Regions from separate parts of the Luteipulveratus halotolerans genome, predicted to be linked through region 3. Evidence: riboswitches for the same ligand, from Rfam matches in the RefSeq annotation. Region 3 holds a riboswitch; each other region holds the start of a gene.

Region 1 (2,253 bases), 1.5 Mb from region 3:
GGCGAGGGCCGCACCGAGATCGCCAAGCGCATCGAGGCGGCTCGCGAGGAGGGCGACCTCAAGGAGAACGGCGGCTACCACGCGGCCAAGGAGGAGCAGGGCAAGATGGAGGCCCGCATCCGCCAGCTCACCGAGCTGCTGCGCAACGCCACCGTCGGCCAGGCCCCCAAGGACGACGGCATCGTCGAGCCCGGCATGGTCGTGACCGTCGAGATGTTCGGCGGCGAGGAGAAGTTCCTGCTCGGCAGCCGGGAGATCGCCGGCGACTCCGACCTCGACGTCTACAGCGAGAAGTCGCCCCTCGGCGCCGCCATCAACGGCAAGAAGGTCGGCGACGAGACCTCCTACGAGGCGCCCAACGGCAAGACCATCGCGGTCAAGGTCATCGCGGCCACGCCGTACGCCGCCTGAGGCCCCCAGCACGACTCGAAGGCCCGGTCCCGCACCTCGCGGGACCGGGCCTTCTGCGTTGCGTCTCGTCACCCGAGACGCCAACTTGCCTGACTCTTATGCATTGCATAACTTTCACTTAGGTCTTGAGCTCCAGCGCACAGCCCCGGCTTGCTGGACAGCAACCCTCCACCGCGGTGGGGTGCTCCGGGTGACGACCTGGCCCGACCATCCGGTCGGCGCAAGCGCGGACTCTCCCCCGAGGGTCCTCCTCACCGAGGGAGCTCGACGATGACCGCTCACCACGGCTCACGTCTCTTCGCGGCGCACGCCCACCGGGCGGCGTACCGCCTGCACATCGACCTGATGCGCGTCTGCGCCGGGTCCTGCTGACCGCACGCCTTCACCTCGGGCCTCCGCCCGCCCACGCACCCACCTCTCGCTCCGCCTCACCGGACCGACCCCTGGGAGACAGCCATGTCCACGTCATCGACGCTGCCCGCACCCGCCACGCTCGACCCACCCGCACCCGACGCCCGCCCGGCCCTGCAGGTCGTGCCCCGCCGTCGGCCCTGGCGCTGGGTCGGCACCGCGCTCGTCGTCGTCCTGCTCGCGCAGCTGGTCAACGGCCTGGTGACCAACCCCGCCTGGGAGTGGTCGACCGTCGGGGACTACCTGTTCACCACCACGATCCTGCGTGCGCTGCTCACCACGATCCAGCTGACCGTGCTCGGCACCGTGCTCGGCTTCGCCCTCGGCGTCGTGCTCGCGGCGATGCGGCTGTCGGGCAGCGCGTTCCTGCAAGGGGTCGCCTGGACCTACGTCTGGGCGTTCCGCTCGATCCCGCTGATCGTGCAGCTGCTGTTCTGGTTCAACATCGCCTACCTCTACAAGCAGCTCAGCATCGGCGTGCCGTTCGGACCGGAGCTGTTCACCTTCAGCACCAGCAACGTCATCGGGGCGATGGGCGCAGCGGTGCTCGGCCTCGCCCTGCACCAGGCGGCGTACGCGGCCGAGATCATCCGGGGCGGCATCGCCTCCGTCGACCCCGGACAGCTGGAAGCCGCTGCGGCACTGGGGATTCCGCGCCGCAGGCAGTTCTTCAAGATCGTGCTCCCGCAGGCGATGCGCTCGATCCTGCCCAACGCCACCAACGAGGTGATCAGCCTCTTCAAGGGCACCTCGATCGTGTCGGTGCTGGCGATCCCCGAGCTCTTCTACCAGGTGCAGGTGATCTACGGACGGACCTCGCGCGTCGTACCCCTGCTCATCGTCGCCACCATCTGGTACGTCGTCCTCACGACCGCGTTGTCCATCGGGCAGTACTACCTGGAGCGGCACTACGCCAAGGGCAGCACCCGAGTCGTACCGCCAACACCGTTGCAGCGCTTACGTTCTCGCATCTCGGCCTGCCGCACTGATGCCGCCGCCGCACGTGGCGAGGTGACCCGATGAGCGCCGCCGAGGCCGTACGCCGGCCGGTCGTCGACGTCGACCACGTCACCAAGTCCTTCGGTGACCATGTCGTCCTTCGCGACATCTCGCTGAGCGTCGAGCAGGGCAGCGTCACCGTCGTGCTCGGTCCGTCCGGCTCGGGGAAGTCGACCCTGCTGCGCACGATCAATCATCTCGAGAAGGTCGACCGAGGACAGATCCACGTCGACGGCGACCTCATCGGCTATCGCCGTCAAGGCGATCGGTTGCACGAGCTGCGTGAGCGGGACGTGCTGCGTCAGCGTTCGCGGATCGGGTTCGTCTTCCAGGACTTCAACCTGTTCCCGCACCTCACGGTGCTGCAGAACGTCGCCGAGGCCCCCGTGTCCGCGCAAGGGCGCAAGCGTGCCGAGGTCGAGGCGCTGGCAG
Region 2 (2,253 bases), 850 kb from region 3:
GACGAGGCGACGTTCGGTGCGGCACTCGACGCCGTCGTCCGAGCTGTCCACGACGGTGTGCTCGACGTGGCGCGGTTGCGCGAGGCCGCCGGTCGGGTCGACGCTCTCGAGCGCTGGTGCGCCGACCGACGGCACGGTGAGGTCCCCCAGCCCGACCAGGACGTCGACGACGAGGCCGCCCGCCGGAGCCTGCACACCACCGGAGACGTCGCCGGCGCTCTCTCCGGCACGGTCGAGATCGTCGACATCCGGCGGCGCCGCAACATCGCGAGCGGCGGCAACGCCGCTCTCATCGCCCAGGCGTTGGCGCAGCGGCTGCCCGGCAGCCGCGTCGTCGCCGGCTTCGCTCCCGGTCGCGCGGTCGAGGGCCGAGCCGACGGCGCCGTCGATCCGTCGACGCAGCTGCAGGCCGGCCGGGCGGACGTCATCATCACCGGCACGCCCACGCTCGACGAGGTCGAGCAGCGCGCGCTGCGACAGCTCCTCGCCGCATCTCCTGGTGCGGTCGTGGTCTGCACCGGACTCGCCGACGACGAGGTGCTGCGCGCCGACCGTGTCGTCCGGACCTTCGGCGACTCGTGGCCCACCGCCCGGGCTGTCGCCGATCTGCTCACATAACAAGGTGTACTACTTAATCTCATCTTGCGTTATGAGACGATGCTTCCTCGTTGTTGCTCGCCGGGCCTGACGAGCCCTAGCGTCAGCACCAGGTCTTGAGCTCCAGCGCACAGCCCCGGCTTGCTGGACAGCAACCCTCCTTTCGCGGCGGGGTGCTCCGGGTGACGACCAGGCAGCAGCCGACCGGCTGCTCGCAAGCGCGGACCTCGGGTCCTTCGACCAGGAGCACCACGATGGGGACCAGCCGGCTCGTCCGACCGTCCCGGCTTCACCGCCGGCGTCACGTCGACCTGCTGCGCGTCGCGTCCTCGCAGTGTTGACCCGGACCGCCGACACCTCCTGAGCTGATCGGCCGCCGTACCTCGCGGGGTTTCTCCGCCCCGAAGACCCGAAACCGCTTTGACCTCAAGGACATTCGCATGCCCTCCATCACTCGAACGACGCCTGCGTGGCTGCCCCTGATCGCCGTCGCACTGCTCGCGACCTCGTGCAGCGACCCCTCCAGCGCCGCCCCTCGCGACGACGCCAGCACGGCGAAGATCAACACCTCTCCTGACCAGCATCGCGTCGCGGTGAGCAAGGACGCACGGGCCGCCTCCTTGCTGCCCGCACGTATCCGCGACAAGGGGACCATCACCATCGCCGACAGCGCCGGTGCGAGCGGCACCCCGCCGCTGGCGTTCACCGCCGATGACAACAAGACCCCCATCGGCGTCGAGGTCGACATCGCCCACCTCCTCGCGGCCAAGCTGGGCGTCCGTCTCGACCTGCGTACGACCTCCTGGGAGAACCTGTTCCTCGGCGCCGACTCCGGGGCGTACGACGTCGTCGTCTCCAACGTGACGGTGACCGAAGAGCGCAAGGAGAAGTACGACTTCGCCACCTACCGCAAGGACGACCTCGCCTTCGAGGCGACTCAGGGCGGCAGCTGGAAGGTCAAGAGCGGCAAGGACATCCAGGGCAAGACGATCGCGGTGAGCAGCGGCACCAACCAGGAGAAGATCCTGCTCGACTGGAACAAGGCCAACATCGCAGCCGGCCTCAAGCCCGCCAAGATCGTCTACTACCAGAGCGCGAGCGACTACTACCTCGCCCTGAGCTCGGGTCGCATCGACGCCTACCTCGGACCCAACCCCACCGCCGCCTATCACGTCGCGACCGGCGGCAAGACCGAGATCATCGGCCGGTTCTCGGGTGGCGGCGCGACGGTGCAGGGCCTCATCGCCGCGCTCAGCAAGAAGAACTCCGGACTCGCCCAACCCCTTGCCGCTGCGCTGAACTCGGCGATCGCCGACGGCTCGTACGCCAAGGTCCTGAGCCGTTGGGACCTCAGCAACGAGGCCGTCCCCACCTCGCAGATCAACCCTCCGGGCCTGCCCAAGGAGGCGAGCTGACATGCCCACCTTCCTCGTCCTGGACGACACGGCGCACGCGCCCGAGATCGGCGCCGTCGCGACGTACGTGCAGCGTCGGCTGCAGTCGCTCGGCCACCGGGTCGACGTCGCCTCGCGCACACCTCAACCGACGGCCGCCGACGCGGTCGTCGTCGCGAGCGACGCGGTCGGCGAGCACGTCCGGCGCGCGGTGCTCGCATCGGGTGCGCACGCGGTACTGGTGGTCGGCACGCACGCCGGC
Region 3 (2,253 bases):
GACTCGACCTGCTCATGGCCCTGCAGGAACTCGGCGACCTTGTGGGCGTTCTCGATGTGGCGCTCGACCCGCAGGCTGAGCGTCTCCAGCCCCTGCGCGATCAGGAAGGCGTCGAACGGTGACGTCGCCGGCCCGAGGTCGCGCAGCAGCTGGACGCGCGCCTTGAGGATGTAGGCGAGGTTGGCCCCGAGGTCGCTGCCCACGCCGAGGTCGCGCGCATAGACCAGGCCGTGATAGCTCTCCTCCGGCGTGTTGAACCCCGGGAACTTCTCGGGGTTCTTGGCGTAGTCGAACGTGCCGCCGTCGACGATGACACCGGCGATCGTGGTGCCGTGGCCGCCGAGGTACTTCGTCGCCGAGTGCACGACGACGTCTGCGCCGTGCTCGAGCGGACGCAGGAGGTAGGGCGTCGCGATGGTGTTGTCGACCACGAGCGGTACGCCGACCTCGTGCGCGACCGCGGCCACGGCCTCGATGTCGAGGACCTCACTCTTGGGGTTGGAGATGGTCTCGCCGAAGAACACCTTGGTGTTGTCCTTGACCGCCGCACGCCACGACTCGGGGTCGCGGGTGTCCTCGACGAAGGTCACCTGGATGCCGAGCTTGGGCAGTGTGTGCTTCAGCAGGTTGAACGTGCCGCCGTACAGCGAGGGGCTGGCGACGACGTGGTCGCCGGCCTCGGCGACGTTGAGGATCGCGATCGTCTCTGCGGCCTGACCGGAGCCGAGCAGCAGCGCGCCGACACCACCCTCAAGGCTGGCGATGCGCTGCTCGACCGCGTCCTGGGTGGGGTTCATCAACCGCGAGTAGATGTTGCCGAACTCCTTGAGCCCGAACAGGTTCGCGGCGTGCTCGGCGTCGTTGAAGACGTACGACGTCGTCTGGTAGATCGGCAACGCCCGGGCACCCGTGGTCGGGTCCGGGGTCTGACCGGCGTGGATCTGGCGGGTCTCGAAGGACCAGCTGGGGGTGGCGTCGTCAGTCATCGATGCACTCCTCGTCGACGGTTCGCACCGCCGACGGCACCGGCGGTGCTGCGGAAGCAGGACGTCTGCTGCCCGCGCTTGCCGTCGGGCCTGTTGCCCGCACGGCCAGGTCCTCACCCGGGGCACCCCACCGCGGAGGAGGGTTGCCGGCCAGCGAGCCGGGGCTTGACGCTGGCGCTCTTGACCTGCGGTGAGACTAGCGCGAGGAGGCGCCGTCGTACATCACCGTTTCTTATGATGAACCAAACAATCAGGGCAGCTGCGAGAGCGCGTGGATGAGCAGGCCGACCAGGCCACCGACCACAGTGCCGTTGATGCGGATGAACTGCAGGTCACGACCGACCTGCAGCTCGATGCGCCGTGCCGCCTCGTCGCCGTCCCAGCGTGCGACGGTCTGGGAGATCAGCGTCGAGATCTCACGCCCGTACGTCGTCACGACATAGCCCGCCACGTCGTGGAGGCGTCGGTCGACTGCGCCACGCAGCTGGTCGTCGGCCACCAGACGGCGCCCCGCGTCGGCCAGCAGCGCGCTCATCCGCGCACGCAGCGGACCGTCCTCGTCGGCCAGAGCCTCCACGAGGGTGTGCTGCACCGAGCCCCACACCGAGACCATGCCGTCGGCCACACCGGGGTGGGTGAGGAAGCGTTCCTTGAGTGCCTCGGCCCTCGCCTGCGTCTGCGGGTCGTGCTGCAGGTCGCGCGCGAGACCCGCGAGGAGATCGTCGAGGGCGTGCCGCGCCGGGTGCTCGGCGTTGTCGCGCACGTCGCCCAGCCAGCTCATGATCTCGGCGTAGAGGCGATCCGTCACCGTCTCGTCGAGCCACCGCGGTGACCACCAGGGCGCGCGGGCGCCGATGATCGAGGCGATGGTGGCCTTGTTGTCCCGGGCCCAGTCGTGGACCTGGCCGATGCCCAGGTCGACCAGGCCCTGGTGAGAGCGGTCCTGCAGCACACCGTCGAGCAGGTGTCCGGCGATCTCGCTGATGGGCTCCTGGGCCAGACGCGGGAGGAAGAACCCCTCGAGCAGCGTGCGCACCTCGGCGTCCTGGACCGACGAGACGGCCCGGCTCAGGGCCGGCGCCGCCTCTCGTACGACGGTCGCAGCATGCTCGGGGTCGGACACCCAGCGGCCGAGGCGCAGCGGGATCTGCGCCTGCGCGAGTCGCTCCTGGACGATGTCGGCGGTGAGGAAGTTCTCGGTGACGAAGTCCTCGAGGCTCTCGCCGAGCGCGTCCTTCTTCTTGGGAATGAGGGCGGTGTGCGGCAC

The links. A riboswitch is a leader RNA that binds a small molecule or an ion and turns the genes downstream of it on or off. The one in region 3 is predicted to bind S-adenosylmethionine.
Region 1: linked by a shared signal. The riboswitch ahead of VV01_RS13630 (amino acid ABC transporter permease) and the one ahead of VV01_RS06410 (bifunctional o-acetylhomoserine/o-acetylserine sulfhydrylase) in region 3 are both predicted to bind S-adenosylmethionine.
Region 2: linked by a shared signal. The riboswitch ahead of VV01_RS24915 (putative leader peptide) and the one ahead of VV01_RS06410 (bifunctional o-acetylhomoserine/o-acetylserine sulfhydrylase) in region 3 are both predicted to bind S-adenosylmethionine.

Annotation. Positions count from the first base shown of each region.
Region 1 covers NZ_LAIR01000002.1:2,711,146-2,713,398, forward strand. Annotated here, with positions in the region: gene greA (transcription elongation factor GreA) at 1-411, shown strand, start outside; SAM riboswitch class IV at 533-644, shown strand; gene VV01_RS13630 (amino acid ABC transporter permease) at 868-1,845, shown strand; gene VV01_RS13635 (amino acid ABC transporter ATP-binding protein) at 1,842-2,253, shown strand, end outside.
Region 2 covers NZ_LAIR01000002.1:2,082,586-2,084,838, forward strand. Annotated here, with positions in the region: gene VV01_RS10520 (glycoside hydrolase family 3 protein) at 1-618, shown strand, start outside; SAM riboswitch class IV at 710-824, shown strand; gene VV01_RS24915 (putative leader peptide) at 852-938, shown strand; gene VV01_RS10525 (ABC transporter substrate-binding protein) at 1,038-2,012, shown strand; gene VV01_RS22810 (GNAT family N-acetyltransferase) at 2,014-2,253, shown strand, end outside.
Region 3 covers NZ_LAIR01000002.1:1,229,481-1,231,733, reverse strand. Annotated here, with positions in the region: gene VV01_RS06410 (bifunctional o-acetylhomoserine/o-acetylserine sulfhydrylase) at 1-986, opposite strand, end outside; SAM riboswitch class IV at 1,056-1,172, opposite strand; gene VV01_RS06405 (DUF445 domain-containing protein) at 1,237-2,253, opposite strand, start outside.